Regions from separate parts of the Apilactobacillus intestinapis genome, predicted to be linked through region 2. Evidence: predicted binding sites of a transcription regulator. Region 2 holds the regulator's gene; the other holds the start of a gene.
What was found. The regulator CtsR, encoded in region 2, represses protease genes until heat stress. The targets are predictions, from matches to a motif close to TTGGTCAAAAAAGGTCAAANA.
Positions count from the first base shown of each region.

Region 1: a site for CtsR is predicted at 5,057-5,077, ahead of ACOMA7_RS06560 (ATP-dependent Clp protease ATP-binding subunit). Genes of this name have one in related genera too.

Region 1 covers NZ_JBMHFD010000012.1:1,648-14,010, forward strand. Annotated here, with positions in the region: gene ACOMA7_RS06535 (LTA synthase family protein) at 1-857, opposite strand, end outside; gene ACOMA7_RS06540 (lysylphosphatidylglycerol synthase transmembrane domain-containing protein) at 899-1,912, opposite strand; gene ACOMA7_RS06545 (glycosyltransferase family 4 protein) at 1,915-2,937, opposite strand; gene ACOMA7_RS06550 (glycosyltransferase family 4 protein) at 2,946-4,133, opposite strand; gene ACOMA7_RS06555 (phosphocarrier protein HPr) at 4,373-4,639, opposite strand; gene ACOMA7_RS06560 (ATP-dependent Clp protease ATP-binding subunit) at 5,119-7,290, shown strand; gene ACOMA7_RS06565 (MucBP domain-containing protein) at 7,392-8,429, shown strand; gene ACOMA7_RS06570 (peptide chain release factor 3) at 8,449-10,026, opposite strand; gene tagD (glycerol-3-phosphate cytidylyltransferase) at 10,135-10,545, opposite strand; gene ACOMA7_RS06580 (AI-2E family transporter) at 10,583-11,692, opposite strand; gene recX (recombination regulator RecX) at 11,724-12,363, opposite strand, start outside.
Region 2 covers NZ_JBMHFD010000004.1:50,805-63,167, forward strand. Annotated here, with positions in the region: gene serS (serine--tRNA ligase) at 186-1,469, shown strand; tRNA gene ACOMA7_RS04000 (tRNA-Val) at 1,702-1,774, shown strand; tRNA gene ACOMA7_RS04005 (tRNA-Lys) at 1,778-1,850, shown strand; tRNA gene ACOMA7_RS04010 (tRNA-Leu) at 1,886-1,969, shown strand; tRNA gene ACOMA7_RS04015 (tRNA-Thr) at 1,991-2,064, shown strand; tRNA gene ACOMA7_RS04020 (tRNA-Gly) at 2,069-2,140, shown strand; tRNA gene ACOMA7_RS04025 (tRNA-Leu) at 2,154-2,239, shown strand; tRNA gene ACOMA7_RS04030 (tRNA-Arg) at 2,263-2,336, shown strand; tRNA gene ACOMA7_RS04035 (tRNA-Pro) at 2,349-2,422, shown strand; gene ACOMA7_RS04040 (CtsR family transcriptional regulator) at 2,548-3,015, shown strand; gene ACOMA7_RS04045 (ATP-dependent Clp protease ATP-binding subunit) at 3,031-5,529, shown strand; gene rpoB (DNA-directed RNA polymerase subunit beta) at 5,796-9,404, shown strand; gene rpoC (DNA-directed RNA polymerase subunit beta') at 9,422-12,363, shown strand, end outside.

The sequences.
Region 1 (12,363 bases), on a different contig from region 2:
TGGTAGAACTTGTTTAGGTTTGGAGTTACTTCCTTACCATCAACTTTGTAATCAATTAAGAATTGTTGGAAACTTTCCAAATGAATGATAAAGACATTCTTACCCTTAGCCTTACCGTAGTATTCGATATTAGACTTACTACGGTTATGCTTTAGATATGTAAGGACACTATTTAAATCAGATGGTTTAGCTTCAGCTCTAGTTTGACTTTCCTTGTGGGTTTGATATGCATTAAATGCTGCATATTCATTTAAACCAAGGTACTTAACAATGTAGTTGTTATCAAAAGTTCTTGTTAATAGACCTGATCTATCTGCATTAGATACACCAAATTCAGCAAACATCAATACTAAAGATAAGATGGTGATTGCAAAGGCGTTTCTCTTCTTAAATGGAGCATGGTCCACCTTAATTACTCTGAATAGTAGTAATAAGATCAATACAATGATATCGATAAATACGAAGAAATCTAATGGATGTAAGATTTCAGCTAAACTCTTACCAAGGTTGTTTTGAACAGTACCAGAACCCTTGATGATTCCAAATGATAGGAAGTCAGAGAATTCACGGTAGTATAAAACATTGGCAAAAATCCAAATTGATTCGATTAAATCAATAATAATCATTAGCCAGTAAGCTAGCTTACCTCTAAAGTACAAAGCAATACCAAAGATTAGTAATGCAGCTGGTAGTGGGTTAACAGCCAATAGGAATTGTTGAATGCCACCCTTTGCACCTAAGGTAAAATCAATACGGTATGAAATATATGTTTTCAACCAGAATAAGGCCACAATTAATACAAAAAAGCCAAATTTTGTATTAAAGAACTTTCTGGTGTTCTTAATATGACTAGACATTTCTATGCCTCCAAAATAAAAAATATAAAGTGTTAGTAAATTTACTTATCAATCTTATTGGGACGAATAAAGAATGCTACCGCCCCTAAAATCATTCCTAAGTAATAAGTTATCAAGCGCCAAGCAATTAACGCGAGAATTAACTTTGTGTTATTGGTGATAAAACTCTTGAACAAAGTTTCAAAACTGTACTCTGCTCCCCCAGCTCCTCCTGGAATTGGGAATAGTGAGATTATCATAAAGATTAATACGTGTAAGCTAACAATCATGATGATGTTAACTTGATCAAATCCTAATGCCAAGATGATGAAGTATGGAATTAGGTAGTAGAAAGCTAGTTGGAAGAAAGTAATAACAATAATCTTTAACATTAGCTTCCATTGTTTAGCGATTCTGATGCTTTCCATATGGAATGTATCGATTTTGTTGTCTAACATCTCTTTAAATGAAAGATACTTTTCATCCTTCATAAAGATTTTAAGTGGTTTTACCAAATTATCAACCAGTTTCTTAGTAAATGTATACCAATACATGATTAATAACAAGGCGACAATGACAAATAGGTGAACGAAGAAGCCAAACAATACCAGCAAAGCTAGATAGTGTAGCTTTTCTTCCACGTATTGAAAACCGACAATAAGACTCAAAATGAAATTAATTACTATCATGGTTTGAAAGACAACAAACTTCATCAAGAGCGTTGAACTGGCCTTACCAGCATCCACGCCCGTTTGAACCATTACATATAGTTGTCCTGGTTGTCCACCTGATGAGAATGGTGTGATTCCGTTGAATAGTTGTTCTACCAATGGAACTCTAATCGCATCCCACCAAGTAAAGTGATCAACTTGGGTATCCACGATTGTCTTAGTAACCACCGCCTCTAATCCTAAGTATAGCAACATGCATAGGAAGGCAACGGCAATCCACCACCAATTAATAGTAAAAAAATCTGCAATCAATACATCCATATTGATATCTCTGATGAAATACCAAAAAATCAGTATCCCGATTAGAAACATCATAAAGAACGTTATTACATTTCTCTTCAACATTACTATCCCTCTTTTATCTGACCTTTATAGAATTTATGCCAAATTGAAGCTAGATGATCTTCTGAATAGTAATCAGATGCAGCTAGTGCTTTATCAGACAATTCCTTTAGTTCATCTCGATTATCAATTAAGCGATGTAAACTATCATTCATTTCTTCAAAAGTAGTAAATGGTTCATAGTACCCACTGATGATTTCTTTATATAAATCTAAACTTCTAAGCATTACTGGAGTTCCACAAGAGAATGATTCCAGTACTGACATTGGGAACAATTCGTTAAATGATGGTAGTAAGAATAAATCAGCAACGTTGTAGTATTGAACTAATTTATCACGATCCACGATTCCTGGGAAATTAAGGTTTGCGGGTGGATTGTCTACCAAGAGTTTTAAGTTCTTGTATCCATCAGTAATTTTACCAAATGAAAAACCACCTGCCCAAATAAATTCGACATTTGGGTTTTCTTCGGCTAGTTTGGCAAAATCAAGAATTCCCTTTCTAGTTTGCACCTGACCAGTTCCCACTACGACGAACTTGTCTTTATCGATACCAAGTTCCTTTCTAGCAGCCAACTTTTCGTCTTCGGTGAAAGGATAGAATTCCTTCTTGCTAACGAAGTTTGGAATGTAAGTAATTTTATCACGATTAATCCCATATGCTTCCAACTTAGGTATAAAAGTTGGATTAACTACTACAATATGTTCCATTCGTTTGTAAAACGCAATTACATATTTATAAAAAATCCATTTGATTGGTTTGGGCAAACTCAAGCTTCCTTCCAATGTTTCTGGTAGGAAGTGCACATACCCAATTCTTCTTCCACGTTTCTTTTGGAATGTAGAGAAGTAATATCTTAGATTAATTGTATGGTAGTGAGTAATATCAGATTTCTTCGGATCATTGATTTCAATGTCAAACTCCTCTGAAAAACGCTTTTCCATTAATTTAATTAACTCTAGATAGGCACTACCAACTCCTTGTCCCTTTACCTTGTCGGCAGTTGAAAACATATCTATTTTTATCATAAATCCTCCTAGTCGCTTATCCCATTATCATCGCTAAATTCTTTGTTGAAATCTAATTGGGCACTCTTATAAAAGGCCACAATTCGATTGGCAAAGTTTTCAGATGATATTTCATGTAACTTAGTTTGTCTAAGTTCTTCCTTTGATTGATCTGGTTTAGCTTTAGTTTGATTCAAGTATTCCAATACGCTTGAAACATAGCCATCTTTATTTGAGAAGGTCATCCCTAGTGCCTTATCACTTAATAGGTCCTCAGTATATGGACTTGATGCAACCACTACCTTAACTCCGGCAGCCATTGCTTCAATATAAGTTAAACCTTGTGATTCAGAATTAGATGTCGATACAAACAAGTCGGCATCTCGGTAATATTTATATACCTCATCGTTATTAATTTCACCAACGAATTTAACGTTGGCATTTAGCTTCATGTCATCGACTTGTTTTCTCAAGTCTTCTCCGGCTGGTCCATCCCCCACAATCACTAATTGGGTTAATGGTTTGTCAGCCAAGATTGTTGGCATGCAATTAATTAATTCTTTGATGTTCTTTTCGTAAGCCAAACGACTCACTGATAATAACACAGGAGCGTCCTTATCTACCCCTAAATATTTACGTAAATCAAAATCAGATTGAGTCGCAAATTTATTGATATTAATTCCGGTTGGGATAATCCTAATCGGACTCTTTACCCCGTATCTAACTAACGTGTCTAATACTTTTTTACTTGGCGCCACTACCCCTGACATGTTGTGACAAAACGCTAAGGTTGCATCTTTAACATGTACCGGTCTTAATAGCTTACCCTTGGCTACGTAATGCAAGTAGTCTTCATACATGGTGTGATAAGTATGTACGCATGGGATTCTTAAGAACTTCGCCACGAACTTACCGATAATTCCCATTGAGAACTCAGTCTGTGTATGAATAATATCCAAGTTAAGTTTCTTAGCAATTTGATAAGCTTGGATCATTCCCCTTACCGCGATTCTGCGGTCAGTAAAAGAAATAAAGGGGATACTGGAAAATCTAAAAATATTCTTTTCGTATGTGGCCTTATCAACGTGAGGATCAGTTGTAGTAAAGATATACACCTGATGCCCATCTTTTTCCAATTGATCTTTTAATGTCTTAATGGATGTGGCAACCCCACTAACCTGTGGAAAATAAGTATCCGTAAAAATTCCAATATTCATAGTAGCACCTCCTTTTCTTTTATTATTAATTATTTGTAATTATATTGTTTTGCTGTTTGCATTGCAAACTCATGTGAATGCCATAATTCCCTATTTTAATAAAAAAAACGAGCCAGAACAATTCTATCGAAGTAGTTGTTTCCATATTCGTTCAATAATGACAATGAACTATTATGACAACCAAACATAAAATATTTCTGACTCATTATTTTAATAGACGTACCATATATAACTTGTAATTAATCAGTTAATCCTTCATCTTTGAATGACTTTGCAATTGCTTCAATTGCGTCTTTTTCGTCAGGACCATCAGCAATAACAGTTACTTCGGCGTTTTGACCAACACCTAATGACATAACACCCATGATTGACTTTAAGTCAACAGTGTTGCCAAGGTATTCTAGTTTTAATTCTGATTTGAATTTAGTAGCAGTTTGAACTAAAAGTGTTGCAGGACGAGCATGGATTCCAGTTTCAGAAACAACTTTAAATTGACGTTTTTCCATTTTGAAAATCTCCTTTTATTCTTATACTAATTTTAGAATATCAATTAATGTGATAAAACTCAACATTTTTAACTATTGGTACCACTATCAGATAGGTAAGTATACGTAATTACACCGTTCTGATCGGCCTTCCCTATCACGCGCTTTCTGGTATCAAAGTTCATGTATGCAACTTGAAACTCAGTGAACTCGTCGGGTTTGACTACCAATTCTTTGATTTTGTTGTCTTTTAGGTCATTTAATAATTCAGTATAATTCTTATCTGCGATAATTATATTCCCTCTTTCAATATATATTATATACGATTGCCACTAATTAAAACATATCATAATTAAAAAATATGAAAAAAATAGGAATTATTTTAATCTAATCAAATTGCTTGCACTAAATGTACGATGAGTTATAATAATTTTACAAATGGTCAGTAAAGGTCAAAATAGCCTTTAACCATTTAGTTGTTTTCAGAAAGGAGCAGTCGTATGAAATGTGAAAACTGCCATATAAATGAGGCAACCATTCATTTACTCGTCAATTTCAATGGCGAAAAGAGACATATTGATATCTGTCAGGACTGTTACCAAAAGTTGAGTCAACAATCCGAGCAATATCGTAATAACGGAGGTGTTGATATGATGAATGATCCATTTGGTTTCAGTAGCTTAGATGACTTATTTAACGCGATGAATCAAAGCAATCAAAATTCTATCCGCCGTCCTGAGAATAATCAGCAAAAAAATAACAATAATAACAATTCCAACTCTGTGTTAGAAAAATATGGATATGATTTAACCGACTTAGCAAGAAAGAACAAGATTGATCCTGTTATCGGTCGTGATAAGGAAATCGATCGTGTGATTGAAATCCTAAACAGAAGAACCAAGAACAACCCTGTTTTAATTGGTGAAGCCGGTGTTGGTAAGACTGCTGTCGTCGAAGGACTAGCACTAAAGATTGCTCATCACGAAGTTCCAGATAAGTTAAAGAACAAACGTGTTATCAGATTAGATGTTGTATCCATTGTTCAAGGAACATCCATGCGTGGTCAATTCGAACAAAGAATGCAAGAACTAATCAAGGAAGTTCAATCAAACAAGAACATCATCTTATTTATTGATGAAATTCATGAAATTATGGGTGCCGGTAATGCCGACGGTGCCATGGATGCAGGAAACGTTTTAAAACCTGCCTTAGCTCGTGGTAGTTTCCAACTAATTGGTGCTACTACCCTAAACGAATACCGTGGTATCGAAAAGGATTCTGCGCTTGCTCGTCGTTTCCAAACCGTCCAAGTTGATGAACCTTCATTGAAACAAGCGCTTCATATCTTAAACGGTATCAAGGGGCGTTATGAAAAGTATCACCACGTTAAATACAGTGATGATGCCATCAAAGCTGCGGTTTACCTATCAAACCGTTACATCCAAGACCGCTTCTTGCCAGATAAGGCCATCGATTTAATCGATGAAGCCGGTTCTAAGCTTAATATCAAATCAGACGTTAAGTCTCCTGATGATTTAAAGGAAGAACTAAGCAAGTGCGAAAGTGAAAAGAAGGATGCCCTACAAAAGGAAGACTACGAAAAAGCCGCCTTCTATCGTGATAAGATTGAAGAATTAAACTACAAGTTGAAGGACTTCGATGAATCAGATAATACCTACCCTACTGTATCTACGAAAGATATTGAAGGAATTATCGAATCCATCACCAAGATTCCTGTTGGTCAATTGCAAGAACAAGAACAGGATAATCTAAAGGACTTAGACAAGAAGCTAGCTGGTAGCGTAATTGGACAAAACCAAGCAATCGAAAAAGTTGCTCGTGCTATCAAGCGTAACCGAATTGGTTTCAACGGAACCGGTCGTCCAATCGGATCATTCCTATTTGTAGGAACTACCGGAATTGGTAAGACTGAACTTGCAAAGCAATTAGCTAAGCAACTATTTGGTTCCAAGGAAGCAATGATTAGATTCGACATGTCCGAATACCGTGAACCACATTCCATTTCTAAACTAATCGGTTCACCTCCTGGATATGTTGGTTACGATGAAGCCGGTCAATTAACCGAAAAAGTAAGAAGAAATCCATACAGTCTAATTCTTTTCGATGAAATTGAAAAGGCTCACCCAGACGTTCTCCACGCCTTCCTACAAATTCTGGACGATGGTCGTTTGACCGACTCTAAGGGAAGAACCGTATCATTCAAGGATACTGTCATCATCATGACAAGTAACGCCGGTACCGGTGCTTCAACTGCCAGTGTTGGTTTTGGTGCCGAAGCTAACAACAAGACTCATTCAGTATTGAATAAGTTGGGTGATTACTTTAAACCAGAATTCCTAAACAGATTCGATGATATCGTCGAATTTAACCAACTAAGCAAGGATGACTTGAAGAAGATTGTCAGCTTGATGCTAGAAAACGTTAACAAGATGCTAAAAAACCGTGGTATCACCATCGATGTTTCAGATGCTGCCAAGGATAAACTGGTCGAAAAAGGTTACAACCCAGAAATGGGTGCCCGTCCACTTCGCCGTGTAATCCAAGAAGAAGTTGAAGATAAGGTCGCTGACTACTATCTAAACAACCCAAGCAGCAAACATTTGAGCGTTGAGGTCAACGACGAAAACAAGGTATTCGTTAACGCAAAATAATTGAATAGATATAAAAACAGCTAAGACTTATTCTTAGCTGTTTTTTTAACTTTTTTTGTACTATCATATGTTAATATGGTTATTAGAGAGGAGGAAAAGGTATGTTTCATTTTATTCATGACATCATTCGTTTGTTTAAACCCAAACGTAAACCAAATGAACCACAAGAAAATGACTTCACAGATTTCACAACGCAACCCGTTGATGAACCTGTAGAAGCACCCACCGATGATATTGAAGAAACCTCTTCCTCTTCTCCTAAACCAAGGGCAAAGATGACCATATACTATGTAGATGAAGACGGTCACTATCTTCACGAGTTCAATGTAATTCACGGATTCGTCGGTGATCCAGTCAGTTTCATCATCCCCGATTTTGATCACTATGTTCTATTCAAAATCGAAGGTATTTCAACCTACATGCAAAAAGAAGATAACGAAGTCACCCTTCAATATAATCGATTGAATGGAAAACCAGTTAATATTTTCTTCATTAACTATGATACATATTCAATGATTCGTCTTCCTCAAATGGCAATCGGTAAATATAACAATGAATTTCAAATTAACATCCCAGAACTATCTGGTTTTAAACTAATCAACTATTCAGGTGATTCAAACGGTATCTTTGATGACTACATGAAGCATTTAATCATCTACTACCGTCGAAACGATTGGCACAGCGTCCAAAAGGACACTTTCTACATTCGTTTAAGAGAATACACCAGAGTGTACAACGACACTAACGGTGATGTTCTACACGTCTTGTTACCAAAGAAAAGTATTTGGAAGGTATTTTATCAAGTCACCACTGACGACGCTCTGTGGTTAAACATCGGACCAAACCAATGGATCGTCGATAGAAACTTCTTTAGAATGCAATATCCATTCGCTAAGGAACTGACCAACACGAACTCATGGAAGATTAAAAAGGTCCACTACCCAGCAACGATTGAAAACAATAATCATCAGAGTGTGGCCGTTTACAACTTCCCTTATGGTAGCTGTATCGGATTCTTGCACAATGGTAATTCATTCATCGTTACCCAAGAGATTGTTGATCAAAACGATCTCCAATGGGTCGAAATTAATAATCTTCACTATATCGTTTCCGATGACGTAAAAAAAGAGCTTAGATAATATCTAAGCTCTTTTCGTTTTATAGTTTTGAAGTAAGTTCTACATCTGGATACTTTTCCTTGAACCAACGTTCAGCAAATGAATTTTCGAATAAGAACAATGGATCGCCATGACCATCTTTTACCAAGATGTTTCTAGATGAAGACATCTTTTCGTCTAATTGGTCTGGGTTAATCCAGCGTGCAGTCTTGTTACCCATTGGTTCCATTACAACTTCAGAGTTGTATTCATTTTGCATTCTGAATTGGAAAACTTCGAATTGAAGTTGACCCACGGCACCTAGGATGTAGTCACCAGTAGTGTAAGATGTGTAAAGTTGAACCGCACCTTCTTGAACTAGTTGTTGGATTCCCTTGTGGAATGATTTTTGTTTCATAACATTCTTAGCAGAAACTTTCATGAATAGTTCAGGAGTAAATTGAGGTAGCTTGGTAAACTTAACATCACGTTTATCAGAGTAAATGGTATCACCAATTTGGAAGTTACCAGTATCGTACAAACCAATGATGTCACCGGCAACGGCATTTTCAACGTTTTCACGAGTGTTAGCCATGAACTCAGTCACGTTAGATAGACGTAGCTTCTTTTGGTTTCTTTCCAAAGTAACGTCCATACCACGTTCAAACATTCCAGAACATACACGCACGAATGCGATACGATCTCTATGCTTAGGGTTCATGTTAGCTTGAATTTTAAAGATGAAACCAGTAAATTGTTCATTTTCAGGTTTTACTTCAACATCGTTTTCAGTTTCGTGTTCACCTGGTTTTGGTGCAAAGTTTAGATATGCATCTAAGAAAGTCTTTACCCCAAAGTTAACCAAGGCTGAACCAAAGAATACTGGAGTTTGTTCACCATTCTTAATTTTTTCTTCGTCGAATGGATTACCCGCTTCAGTGATTAGGTCCATGCTTTCTTTAGCATCTTGGTAAACACTGTCTTCAGCTAACTTGTTGTCTTCTAACAAGTTACCGTCTTCATCCAATGGTAAGTATGGATTATTTTCATCTTCTGGACGGTATAGTTCGACACGTTTGTTGTATCGATCGTATAGTCCTCTTAGAATTTTCCCTGAACCGATTGGCCAGTTCATTGGGTATCCTTCGATTCCCAAGACATCTTCTAGTTGGCTGATTAATTCCATTGGGTCTCGACTATCACGGTCAAGTTTGTTCATGAAAGTAAAGATTGGAATTCCACGCATCTTACAAATTTGGAATAATTTCTTAGTTTGTGGTTCAATCCCTTTGGCAGCATCAATAACCATGACTGCAGAGTCAACGGCCATCAAAGTACGGTAAGTATCTTCTGAGAAATCTTGGTGTCCTGGGGTATCCAAGATGTTGATACGCTTACCAGCGTAATCAAATTGCATCACTGAACTAGTAACAGAAATTCCACGTTTCTTTTCAATTTCCATCCAGTCAGACTTTGCAAAGTTACCTGACTTCTTAGCCTTAACGGTACCGGCCTCACGCACAATTCCACCAAACAATAGTAATTGTTCAGTAATTGTAGTCTTACCAGCATCCGGGTGAGAGATGATGGCAAAAGTACGACGTTTATCAACGCTTTGCTCTATTTTTTTATTACCCATTATTCGAATCCTTCCGTTTTATAATATATAAATACAATTGTAACATATTAAAACAATCTTCCATATGTGAATTAAAAAACATCCCCGATTAAATCGAGGATGTCCTTTTTATTTCTTCCAATCTTCTTCGTCAGTAAGACCTAAGTCTTTCTTGATCTTAGAAGTTGAAATACCTTCAGTTCTTGGTAGGTAAACGACTTTACAGTAGTCCTTTAGGAAGTCGAACTTACCTTCCCAATCATCTCCCATAACGAAGATGTCGATGTTGTTATCAACAACGTCTTTAATCTTTTGGTCCCAGTTGTTTTCTGGAATCACGTGATCAACGTAACGAATAGCTTCTAAAACATACTTTCTGTCTTCGTATGAAGTGTAAGCCTTCTTACCCTTTTCAGCGTTAAATTCGTCGGTAGAAACACAAACTGTTAAGTCGTCCCCTAATTCCTTGGCACGTTTTAATAAACGAACATGACCCTTGTGTAGTAGGTCAAATGTTCCATAAGTAATTACTTTTGTCATATTATCTCCTGCTTTGTCTCTCTTTGTTTTTGCTAACTCACTTGTGTGATTGCTCAATCATCCAAATACTGTATAGATATTGTACGACCACTTTCACAACCGCATATAGTGGAATTGCTAGAATCATTCCCATTAAACCAGCAATATTTCCGGCAGCCATTAAGATAATTATAATGGTTAGTGGATGAATATTCAAAGACTTTCCGATTACATTTGGATAAACCAAGTTACCGTCTAGTTGTTGAACAATGATTACTACAATTACCACCCACACTAATTCACCTACACTGGTAGAAAGTGCGACGAATACTGATGGCATAATCCCAATATATGGACCAACGTATGGAATGATATTACAGATTCCGGCAAACACCCCTAGTAGCAGTGCATACTTTTGGCCGATTAAAACGTATCCGATTGATGTAAATACACCAACGAATAAACATTCAATCATTTGACCACCAATGTAGTGAGAAATAGTGTCACTCATCTTGCCTAATAGCTTGATGGTTCTACGACGACTTCTTGGCGGTAACATCTTAGCGACGTTTGGAATCATCTTGTGACCATCTTTTAGCATATAGAACAATACCACTGGAACAGTAATCATCACAATCACGGCTGAAGCTGCGGTTGAAATGATTGATCCGACACTAGAAGTAATTCCACCTAAACTGTGTTGGAAGTAGTTATAAACGTAACTTTGTAGTGAAGAAATGTATTCAGATGAATAGAATTTCTTAAAAATCCCCTTTTGACTGTGCACTTCCACATAATGGTTAATATCGTCTGCAATCTTTGGTAGGTTAGTAACCAAGTTGGTTACCTGAGTTACCAAACGTGGTAGAAATGATGAGAATAGATATACGATTATTCCAATTAGAAATATGTATACGATCAAGATCGCCCAGTTACGGGAAATTCTTTTGGTTTTACTAATTTTAATTTTCATTATTAGGTTAACCACTGGGTTTAGCATGTAGAATAATACCCCAGCGATTAGGATTGGCATGAATACTGCTGAGATAAACATCCCAATTGGGCTGAAAATAAACTCAAGTTTTGTACATATCCAGATAATGCTTACGACCAGTAGCAATTCCACTGTCCATAGGATTATCGAGGAATTTTTAATTTTATTAAACATATTCGAAACCTCCAATAATCATTATACCATTTTATTCATCCATATTTTTATCATCTATAAATGAATTGATATCATCCATATCAAAACCTTTGCGGTAAAGTGCTTGCTTGGTCTTCATGACTCTTTGCATCCCGTCGTACTTACGATTACGATGCCATATCTTTTCACTCTGTTGTCTCAATAAATCCATTTGGTCTTCTTCATCGACTTGAAAGTCCATGTCCTCCATGACGCTTAAAACAACATCGGTTGGATACCCCTTCTTCATCAAAGCTAGCTTAGTCTTATCCAAACGATTTTTAAACGCGTCGCGCTTATGTTTTTTGAAAATTTTATCAGCTTGAATTTGGCAGTTTTCAATCATTTCTTCGTGTGAGTAGAAGTTATTCAGGGCGTTTTCAATTAAGTTCTCGTTGATTTGTTTTTCCTTTAGCTTATAAAAGACGTTGGATGGACCCTTATCCTGCTTCTTCACTTCTGTTCGCACATAACTGTCAGCGTAGCTTTGATCATTGACTAGCTTTAATTCAACTAGTTTTTGCATGACTGCAGCAATGTGTTGTTCGTTTTCACTATAAGTTTGAAGTTTCTTTACGACTTCGTTTTCGGTTCTTAATTGGTGGGATAAGAAGTTAATCGCCTTACTGTAAAGTTTGGAAATGTCATCTGCA
Region 2 (12,363 bases):
GTGAATTGCAAGTCGAAATTCCGGCATACGCAAAAGCGGGTAGGTAATGCTACACGGCAGGTGACCGTTATCTCCAAACGAGTGTTTAGCATGTGCTAAGAACTTGGGTGGTACCGCGAAAAGAAGACCTTCGTCCCAATGGATGGAGGTCTTCTTTTTTATTTGCAAAATTGGAGGTATTTACTATGTTAGATATGAAAATGATTCGTCAAAACGCTGACTGGGTAAAGGAAAAGTTAGCTACTAGAAATATCAAAGCTGAAACAATCGATGAACTATTAGGTTACGATGAAAAGCGTCGTGAACTAATCGTAAAAAGTGAAGGATTAAAAGCTAAGAAGAACGAAGTATCAAAGAAAATTGCTGAAGCAAAGCGTAACAAGGAAGACGCTGCTGACGCCATCGCTGAAATGCAACAAGTAGGTAAGGAAGTTAAGGAATTAGATGAACAACTTGAAAAAGTTGAACAAGATCAACAAGACTTAGCGGCGCACTTACCAAACATTCCAGCAGATGACGTTCCAGTTAGTTTGACTGAAGAAGGTGCCGTTGAACTAAGAAAATACGGTGAACCACGTAAGTTTGACTTCGAACCAAAACATCACTGGGACTTAGGTGAAAAGTTAGGCATCTTAGACTTCGAAGCAAGTGCTAAGGTTGCCGGTAGTCGTTTTGTTTACTACATGGGTGCAGGTGCACAGCTAGAACGTGCTATTTACAACTTCTACTTAGACCAAAATGCTAAGGCTGGTTATAAAGAAGTATTACCACCATACATGGTAAACTCAGCATCAATGTTTGGTACTGGTCAATTCCCTAAGTTTAAGGAAACAAAGGCCGGTTTCGAAATTGCTGACAGTGATTTAACAATGATTCCTACTGCCGAAGTTCCATTGGTAAACTACTACAGAGATGAAGTAATGGATGCAGACAAACTACCAGTTAAGTTCACTGCACTATCACCAGCATTTAGATCAGAAGCTGGTAGTGCCGGAAGAGACACAAGAGGTCTAATTCGTCTACACCAATTCAATAAGGTAGAAATGGTTCAATTCACTAAACCTGAACAATCATGGGATGCACTAGAAAGCATTACTGCACATGCAGAAGATCTATTGAAGATGCTAGGTATTCCTTACCATGTAATCACATTAACTACTAGTGACATGAGTTTCACTGCTGCAATGACTCATGACATCGAAGTATGGATGCCAGCTCAAGGTCGTTACCGTGAAATCTCAAGTTGTTCAAACACCACTGATTTTCAAGCACGTCGTGCACACATCCAATACAGGGATGAAAATGGTAAACTACAATATGTTCACACTCTAAACGGTTCTGGCTTAGCTGTTGGTAGAACTGTAGCTGCTATCTTAGAAAACTTCCAAAATGAAGATGGATCAATCAACATTCCAGAAGTACTACAACCATACATGGGTGGTAAGACTAAGATCGAAAAAGAAGACTAATTGAATAGTTATAACTAAAGCGATAATCGAAAGATTGTCGCTTTTTTATTTTTTTGAAAAAAAGGGTAGACAGATAGCAGAAATTTAGATATAATATCTTTTGTTGAGTTAAAGAGAACGGCTCAGAAGCAAGTCATATCAACAATTAAGTAAAATTTCTTGTTGACATCACTTGAAAGAAATGATATTATTAAATAGTTGTCTTGTTAAGAGATAACTTGGAAGACCTCATGGAGGATTAGCTCAGTTGGGAGAGCATCTGCCTTACAAGCAGGAGGTCACAGGTTCGAGCCCTGTATCCTCCATATGAGCCGTTAGCTCAGCCGGTAGAGCATCTGACTTTTAATCAGAGGGTCGGCAGTTCGAACCTGCCACGGCTCATTGGCTCTATGCCATATACATTTTAATATAATCATGCGGGCGTGGCGGAACTGGCAGACGCGCTAGATTTAGGTTCTAGTTTCCTTATGGAAGTGGGGGTTCGAATCCCTTCGCCCGCATTTGCAATTTGCATAATTGCTGCCGACTTAGCTCAGTTGGCTAGAGCGCTTCACTAGTAATGAAGAGGTCGGGTGTTCGAATCATCTAGTCGGCATTATGCGGAAGTAGTTCAGTGGTAGAACATCACCTTGCCATGGTGGGGGTCGCGGGTTCGAATCCCGTCTTCCGCTTTTGCATAGTTCTGCCGGGGTGGCGGAATTGGCAGACGCACAGGACTTAAAATCCTGCGGTTAGTGATAACCGTACCGGTTCGATCCCGGTCCTCGGCATTTCAATAATTTAATACTATTATGCACCCATAGCGCAACTGGATAGAGTGTCTGACTACGAATCAGAAGGTTGTAGGTTCGACTCCTACTGGGTGCATTTTTTTATTTTCGGGAAGTAGCTCAGCTTGGTAGAGCACCTGGTTTGGGACCAGGGGGTCGCAGGTTCGAATCCTGTCTTCCCGATAATATAACCAAAAGAGAAAACATTAATTTGTTTTCTCTTTTTTGTTTTTCGTTAAAAATCTTTGCATTTTCAATATAAGTCCGTATAATTATAGTCAGAATTAGTCAAAGAAAGAGGTGGTATTATGCAGGGTAAGAATATTTCGGATATTATTGAGAAGTATTTAAAGGAAATGATTGCTGAAGACGAGAGAGTCGAAATAAGTAGATCTGATATTGCCAGCCATTTTGATGTGGTTCCATCACAAATTAACTACGTTATTAAGACTAGGTTTACCATTCAAAATGGATACGTAGTCGAAAGTAAACGTGGTGGCGGTGGATATATCCGCATTGAAAAGGTGAAGCTGCTTGATAATATAGATATTTTAGATACGCTGATTAATGCCATTGGCGACGATTTAACACAACGTGAGGGTAAAGCAATTATCAACACTTTGGTGTTAAATGATCTAATTACTGACAATGAAGCCGATTTAGTGTTAGCATCTATTAACAAGCAGACACTAGCCGTTGGCAACAAACTACTTGAAAATGAGATTAGAGCGAATATAATGGTCGCAATACTTGATCATTTAAGATACAAAAGCTAGAAAGTGAGGCACGATATGGATAACATTTTTACTCCAAGCGCAAAGAACGTATTGATTTTGGCACAAGAACAAGCCAAAGTGTTTGGCCACCAAGGGATTGGGACAGAACACTTATTACTAGCTTTATCTATGGAAGATAACGGCATCGCAAAGTCAGCCTTAAAGCAATGCGATGTACACGAAGATGATATTAAAGGCGAAATGGAAATCTTGGTTGGATACGGTAACTTAACCGATTCAGACAAGGACACATACCTACCATACTCACCTAAGGCTGAAGCAATCTTGACCTTATCTGGCCAAATTGCGAAGAAATACGGTGCAATTAAGATAGGAACAGAACACTTATTACTTGCCATCTTAGATACTCCAGACACTTTAGCTGCTAGAATTCTAGTGGCACTAAACGTGGTCGAAGTAAACGACGTAAAGAAGGTGCTATTACGCAAGATGGGATTCCCAGGCGATTCAAGTTCAAACTCAAAGAACATTCCACTACCAGGAACTAGAGCAGCTCGAAACAATGGAACTACTCCTACATTAGACTCACTTGCTACTGACCTTACTAAGTCAGCCAAAGATGGTCTAATTGATCCTACTATTGGTAGAGACGATGTTATCAAACGTGTAATTCAAATCCTTAGTCGTCGTACTAAGAACAACCCAGTGCTAATCGGGGAAGCAGGGGTAGGTAAGACTGCTGTTGTTGAAGGCTTGGCACTAAAGGTTGCTCACAGACAAGTTCCAGAAGACATGCAAAATAAGCGTATTATGATGCTTGAAATGGGAACTCTAGTCGCTGGTACTAAGTACCGTGGTGAGTTTGAAAAACGTTTAATGAAGATTATCAGTGAAATCAAGTCAGTTGGTAATGTAATCCTATTCATTGATGAACTACACACTCTAATGGGTGCCGGTGGTGCTGAAGGAGCTATCGATGCTTCTAACATCCTAAAGCCTGCGCTTGCAAGAGGAGATCTTCAAACCATCGGTGCTACTACTTTGGATGAATACCAAAAGTACATCGAAAAAGATGGTGCATTAGCTAGAAGATTCGCAACTGTTTCAGTTGATGAACCTACTAGAGATGAAGCTGTCGAAATCCTAAAGGGAATTCGTCCTAAGTACGAAAGCCACCACCAAGTAAAGATTACCGATGATGCGATTGAAAAGGCCGTTGATTTATCAAGCAGATACATCAGCAACCGTTTCCTACCTGATAAGGCAATCGACTTGATGGATGAAGCAGCCGCAATGGTTAGAATCAACAACCTAGACGAAAACAATCCATTAGAAGAACTAGAAAACAAGATTAACGAATACAGTACTCAAATGGAAAGTGCCATCGAAGAACAACGCTTCGAAGATGCCGTTTCACTTCGTCAAAAGGAACAAGAACTACAAGAAGAACTAAAGACTAAGCGTCAAGAAACCGCTGATATCAAAAAGCAACGTCAAGAAGACCACAACTTCGATATCGAAGAAACCGGTGAAGATGTCGCTAAGGTTGTCTCAGAATGGACTGGGGTTCCAGTAACTAAGATGACTAAGGCTGACAGCAAGCGTTTGGTTAACCTAGAATCAATCCTACACAAGAAGATTATTGGTCAAAACGAAGCCGTTTCTGCCGTATCACGTGCAATTAGACGTGCTAGAAGTGGAATCAAGGATCCAAATAGACCAATCGGTTCATTCATCTTCTTAGGTCCTACCGGTGTTGGTAAGACTGAATTAGCTAAGGACTTAGCTGAAGAAATGTTTGGTTCAAAGGATGACATTATCAGAATTGATATGTCAGAATACATGCAAAAGGAATCAGCTTCTCGAATGGTTGGTTCAGCTCCAGGATACGTTGGATACGATGAAGGTGGCCAATTGACCGAAAAGGTAAGACAACATCCATACTCAGTTGTCCTATTCGATGAAGTAGAAAAGGCTCATCCAGATGTCTTCAACTTGTTACTACAAGTATTAGATGATGGATACCTAACAGATTCTAAAGGTAGACATGTCGACTTTAGAAATACTGTCCTAATCATGACTTCTAACCTAGGTGCTAGAACACTACGTGATAAGAAGACTGTTGGTTTTGGTGCTGAACTAGATCATGACGATGAAAACTACAAGCTAATGAGAAAGACGGTCGAAGAACAAATGAAGAGATTCTTCAGACCAGAATTCTTAAACCGTATCGATGAAACAATCATCTTCCACGAACTAAACGAAAAACAAGTTCAAGAAATTGTTAAGCTAATGGCTAACGATTTATTGAAACGAGTTCACGACTTAGGCATCAACGTGAAGATGACTCCAGCAGCAATCGAATTAATTGCTAAGAATGGTTTCAATCCTGAATACGGTGCGCGTCCAATCCGTCGTGCGTTGCAAAACGATGTTGAAGATAAAGTTTCTGAAGAAATTCTTTCTGGTGAAATTAAACCAGGGGATGACGTTTCAATCGGAGCATCTAAAGGCAAGATTACAATCACTAAAAAAGAAGCCGTTAAGGCATAATAAAAAAGAGGGAATTATCCCTCTTTTTTATTGTCTAAATCTTGACTTTATATACCTTCGAGAGTATCATACTAAATATATAACTACGAAGTGAAATGTGTGTCGGCGATCTATTGTCCGTCAGACACGCCTATATTAACCAAAAATAAGCTTCAATTTGAATTGCTTATTTTGGTTTTTTTTTGCTCATTTTTAGATAAAAAGGGTAAAAAAATGCATTTGTAACACAATTGTAATATTTCACTTACGTAGAAATTTTTGGAGGGGTGAAGAACTTGGCAGGACATTTAGTTAAATATGGTAAACACCGTATTCGTAGAAGTTACTCTCAAATCAAGGAAGTTCTTGATTTACCTAATTTAATTGAAATTCAAACCGATTCATACAAGTGGTTCTTAGATGAAGGTTTGCGTGAAATGTTTAACAGCATTATGCCAATTGATGATTTCCAAGGAAAACTATCCTTAGAATTCGTTGATTACCAATTATTAGAACCTAAGTACACTGTTAATGAAGCAAGAGATCATGAGGCTAACTACTCAGCTCCACTTCATATCACATTGAAATTGACCAATCATGAAACTGGTGAAATTAAGACCCAAGATGTATTCTTTGGCGATTTCCCATTGATGACTGATCAAGGTACTTTCATTATTAACGGGGCAGAACGTGTAATTGTTTCACAATTAGTTCGTTCTCCTGGTGTATTCTTCCACAAAGAAGAAGACAAGAATGGACGTATCAGCTATGGTACTACTGTAATTCCTAACCGTGGTGCCTGGATGGAATTCGAAACTGACGCAAAGAACTTATCATACGTTCGTATTGATAGAACTAGAAAGCTACCAATTACTGAACTAGTTCGTGCATTAGGTTTCGGTTCAGATGACGAAATTACTCAAATTTTGGGTAGCAATGATAGTCTTTCATTGACTCTTGAAAAAGATGTCCACAAAGACACAGAAGATTCACGTGTTGAAGAAGCATTAAAGGACATTTACGAACGTCTACGTCCGGGTGAACCTAAGACTGCTGATTCATCTCGTAGCCTATTGACTACTCGTTTCTTCGATCCAAAACGTTACGACATGGCTCCTGTTGGTAGATACAAGACTAACAACAAGTTAAGCCTAAAGACTCGTTTACTAGGATTAACCCTTGCTGAAACTTTAGCTGATCCAGATACTGGTGAAATTATTGCTAAGAAGGGTACTGTAATTGATAAGAATGTCATGAAGGAATTAGCTCCATACTTGGACCGCGAAGACTTCAAGGCATACACTTTCAACCCTTCAGAACAATCAGTTGTTCCAGAACCAATGACTGTACAAATCATCAAAGTACAATCAGAAAAAGACCCAGATCATGTTGTTAACATGATTGGAAACGACAACATCTCATTGGATTACCATCACATCACTCCAGCAGATATCATTTCTGCTATCAACTACTTCTTCAACTTGCAAGAAGGAATTGGTGAACCTGATGATATTGACCATTTAGGTAACCGTCGTATCCGTTCTGTTGGTGAATTACTACAAAACCAATTCAGAATTGGTCTAGCAAGAATGGAACGTGTAGTAAGAGAACGTATGTCAATTCAAGACACTACTACTGTTACTCCACAACAATTAATCAACATTCGTCCTGTAGTAGCTTCAATTAAGGAATTCTTTGGTTCATCACAATTGTCACAATTCATGGACCAAACTAACCCATTGGGTGAATTAACTCATAAACGTCGTCTATCTGCATTGGGACCTGGTGGTTTGACCAGAGACCGTGCCGGATACGAAGTTCGTGACGTTCACTACACTCACTATGGTCGTATTTGTCCTATTGAAACTCCTGAAGGTCCTAACATTGGTTTGATTAACTCACTTTCAAGTTATTCTAAGGTTAACAAGTACGGTTTCGTGGAAACACCTTACCGTCGTGTATCATGGGATACTCACAAAGTAACTGATAAGATTGATTACTTATCAGCTGACGAAGAAGATAACTTCGTAGTTGCTCAAGCTAACTCTCCATTAAATGAAGACGGATCATTCAAGAACGATGTTGTTATGGCAAGATACAAGTCAAACAATATTGAAACTAAGATTGAAAACGTTGACTACATGGACGTTTCTCCTAAGCAAGTAGTTTCAGTTGCCACTGCATGTATTCCTTTCTTGGAAAACGATGACTCCAACCGTGCCTTGATGGGTGCCAACATGCAACGTCAAGCTGTTCCTTTGGTTAACCCACATGCACCACTAGTTGGTACTGGTATTGAATACAAGGCAGCTCATGACTCTGGTGTTGCTTTAATTTGTAAACACCCAGGTACTGTTGAATACGTTGACGCTGACGAAGTACGTGTTAGAAGAGAAGACGGTTCATTAGATACTTACAAGCTAATGAAGTTCCAACGTTCAAACGGTGGTAAGAACTACAACCAACGTCCAATCGTTCGTGTAAACGACAAGGTTGACGCTGATGAAATTCTAGCAGACGGTCCTTCAATGGAAAACGGAGAACTTGCTTTAGGTCAAAACCCAGTTGTTGCGTTCATGACTTGGCAAGGTTACAACTTCGAAGATGCCATTGGTATTTCAGAAAGATTAGTTCGAGAAGATGTATACACTTCAATTCATATTGAAGAATACGAATCAGAAACTAGAGATACCAAACTTGGACCTGAAGAAATGACTAGAGAAATTCCTAACGTTGGGGAAGACGCTTTAAGAAACCTTGACGAAGAAGGAACTATCAGAATTGGTGCTGAAGTACATGATGGTGACATCTTAGTTGGTAAGGTTACTCCTAAGGGTGTAACAGAATTATCAGCTGAAGAACGTTTACTACATGCTATCTTCGGTGAAAAGTCTAGAGAAGTCCGTGATACTTCACTACGTGTACCTCACGGTGGGGGCGGTATCGTTCAAGACGTTAAGGTCTTCACTAGAGAAAATGGTGATGAATTAGCACCAGGTGTAAACAAGATGGTTCGAGTTTACATTGCTCAAAAACGTAAGATCCAAGTAGGGGACAAGATGTCTGGTCGTCACGGTAACAAGGGTACTGTTTCCATTGTTATTCCTGAAGAAGATATGCCTTACTTACCAGATGGTACTCCAATTGATATCCTATTGAGTCCCATGGGTGTGCCTTCACGTATGAACATTGGACAAGTTCTTGAATTACACTTAGGTATGGCTGCTAAAAAACTAGGTATCCACGTAAGTACTCCGGTATTCGACGGTGCTCGTGATTCAGATATCTGGGACGCTGTTAAGGAAGCTGGTATGGCTTCAGACGGTAAGTCAGTTGTTTACGATGGTAGAACCGGTGAACCATTCGATAAACGTGTAGCAGTTGGTGTAATGCACTACTTGAAACTTGCTCACATGGTTGACGATAAGATCCATGCTCGTTCAATTGGACCTTACTCACTAGTTACTCAACAACCACTTGGTGGTAAAGCACAATTTGGTGGACAACGTTTTGGTGAAATGGAAGTTTGGGCCCTAGAAGCTTATGGTGCCGCATACACACTACAAGAAATCTTGACTTACAAGTCAGATGACGTTGTTGGTCGTGTTAAGACATACGAAGCTATTGTTAAGGGTGAACCAATTCCTAAGCCAGGTGTTCCTGAATCATTCCGTGTTCTTGTAAAAGAACTTCAAGCTCTAGGATTAGACATGAAGGTTCTTAACGAAGACAACCAAGAAATCGAACTTCGTGACTTAGACAGCGAAGAAGACGACGGTGTTGTTAACGTTGATGCTTTAAGCAAACTAGCTGAAAAGCAAAAGAAAGAACAAGAAGAAAAAGATGAAGAAAAGTCTGAACAAGACGATAAAGCAAACACCAACTTTAAGGAATAAAGAAAGGGGACTATCCATTGGTCGATGTAAACAAATTTTCAAGCATGCAAATTGGATTAGCTTCTTCTGATAAAATTCGTAGTTGGTCATTTGGTGAAGTTAAAAAGCCAGAAACTATCAACTACAGAACTTTAAAACCAGAAAAAGATGGTCTATTCGACGAAAGAATTTTCGGTCCTACAAAGGATTGGGAATGTGCTTGTGGTAAATATAAACGTATTAGATACAAGGGTATCGTCTGTGATCGTTGTGGAGTAGAAGTTACACGTGCTAAAGTACGTCGTGAACGTATGGGTCACATTGAATTAGCTGCTCCAGTAACTCACATTTGGTACTTCAAAGGAATTCCAAGTCGTATGGGTCTTGTGTTAGACATGAGCCCACGTGCTTTGGAAGAAATTATCTACTTTGCTTCATACGTTGTTACAGATCCTGGTGATACTCCACTAGAAAACAAGCAACTAATCTCAGAACAAGATTACCGTGAAAAGAAACTTGAATACGGTAACCGTTTCGAAGCTAAGATTGGTGCTGAAGCAATTAGAACTTTATTGAACAATGTTGATATCAATAAAGAAGTTGCTGAACTAAAAGATGAACTAAAGAAGGCTACTGGTCAAAAGCGTGTTAGAGCGGTTAGACGTCTAGATATTCTAGAAGCCTTCCTACAATCAGGTAATGACTTGTCATGGATGGTAATGGAAGCAATTCCAGTTATTCCACCTGACTTAAGACCAATGGTACAACTAGAAGGTGGCCGTTTCGCCACTTCTGACTTAAATGACTTGTACCGTCGTGTTATTAACAGAAATAACCGTCTAAAGAGATTATTAGATCTACATGCTCCTGGTATCATCGTTCAAAACGAAAAACGTATGCTACAAGAAGCTGTTGATGCTTTAATCGATAACGGTCGTCGTGGTCGTCCTGTTGCCGGTCCTGGTAACCGTCCACTTAAGTCACTATCACACATGCTTAAAGGTAAGCAAGGTCGTTTCAGACAAAACTTACTTGGTAAGCGTGTTGACTACTCTGGTCGTTCTGTTATTGATGTTGGACCATTCTTGAAGTTCAACCAAATGGGACTTCCAGTTCCAATGGCCATGGAATTATTCAAGCCTTTCATTATGAAAGAACTTGTAAAACGTGGTAGTGCTTCAAACATTAAGTCTGCTAAACGTCAAATCGAACGTAAAGATGAAGAAGTATTCGATGTATTGGATGACGTAATTAAGGAACATCCAGTATTACTTAACCGTGCGCCTACATTGCATAGATTAGGTATTCAAGCATTCGAACCAGTATTGGTTTCAGGTAAATCAATGCGTCTTCACCCATTAGCTTGTGAAGCTTACAACGCCGATTTTGATGGTGACCAAATGGCCATCCACGTTCCTTTATCAGACGAAGCACAAGCTGAATCAAGACTATTGATGCTAGCTGCTACTCATATTCTTGCCCCTCGTGATGGAAACCCAATCGTTGCTCCTTCTCAAGATATGGTTATCGGTAACTACTACCTAACTATGGAAGAAGAAGGCCGTGAAGGTGAAGGTATGATCTTCAACACACCTGAAGAAGCTAAACTTTCATACCAAAGTGGTTTAACTCACTGGCACACTCGTGTTGGTATTGCCGCTTCATCAATGAGCGAAAAGCCATTCACTGACGAACAAAAGGACAAGATTTTGGTAACAACTATTGGTAAGATTATCTTCAACGGTATTCTTCCAAAGACATTCCAATACTTGAACGAACCAACTGATACTAACCTACATGGTCACTTATCTGACAGTTTCTTCTTAGAACCTGGTGAAGATATCCATGAACACTTGAAGAATGCCCCTCTAAACGGTGCCTTCAAGAAAGGTTTCTTATCAGACATCATTGCTGAAGTTTACAAGCAATACAAGGTAACTGAAACTTCACAACTACTAGATAGAATGAAGGACTTAGGTTACAACGAATCAACTAAGTCAGGTTTAACTGTTGGTATCACTGATGTTACTGACCTTAAGTCAAAACCTCAAATTATTGCTGATTCACACAAAAAAGTTGAAAACGTTACAAAACAATTCCGTCGTGGTTTAATTACTGACCAAGAACGTTACGAAAGAGTTATCGGTATCTGGAGTGATGCTAAGGATGAAATTCAAAACGACTTGTTGAAGAACTTCGATCCTCAAAACCCTATCTTTATGATGAGTGACTCTGGTGCCCGTGGTAACATCTCTAACTTTACTCAATTAGCTGGTATGCGTGGTTTGATGGCCGCACCTAATGGTGAAATCATGGAACTACCTATCACTGCTAACTTCCGTGAAGGTCTATCAGTTCTTGAAATGTTCATTTCTACCCACGGTGCCCGTAAGGGTATGACTGATACTGCCTTGAAGACTGCCAACTCAGGTTACTTAACTCGTCGTCTAGTTGACGTGGCTCAAGACGTTATTATCAGAGAAGAAGATTGTAACACCGACCGTGGAGTTATCGTTGCTGCATTGAAGCAAGGTAATGAAATGATTGAACCTCTATACGACAGAATCATCGGTAGATATGCTATGAAGACAGTTAAGAACCCAGAAACTGGTGAAGTAATTGTTAAGCATAACCAAATGATTAACGAACCTGAAGCTGAAGCAATTGAAGCTGCTGGAATTGAAGAAGTTGAAATTCGTTCAGCATTCACTTGTAACACAGTTCACGGGGTTTGTGAAAAATGTTACGGTCGTAACTTAGCTACTGGTTCACCTGTAGAAGTTGGTGAAGCAGTTGGTACTGTTGCTGCTCAATCAATTGGTGAACCTGGTACTCAATTAACTATGCGTAACTTCCATACCGGTGGGGTTGCTGGTAACGCCGATATCACACAAGGTCTTCCTCGTGTTCAAGAAATCTTTGAAGCTAGAAACCCTAAAGGTAAAGCAGAAATTACTGAAGTTACAGGTACTGTATCTCT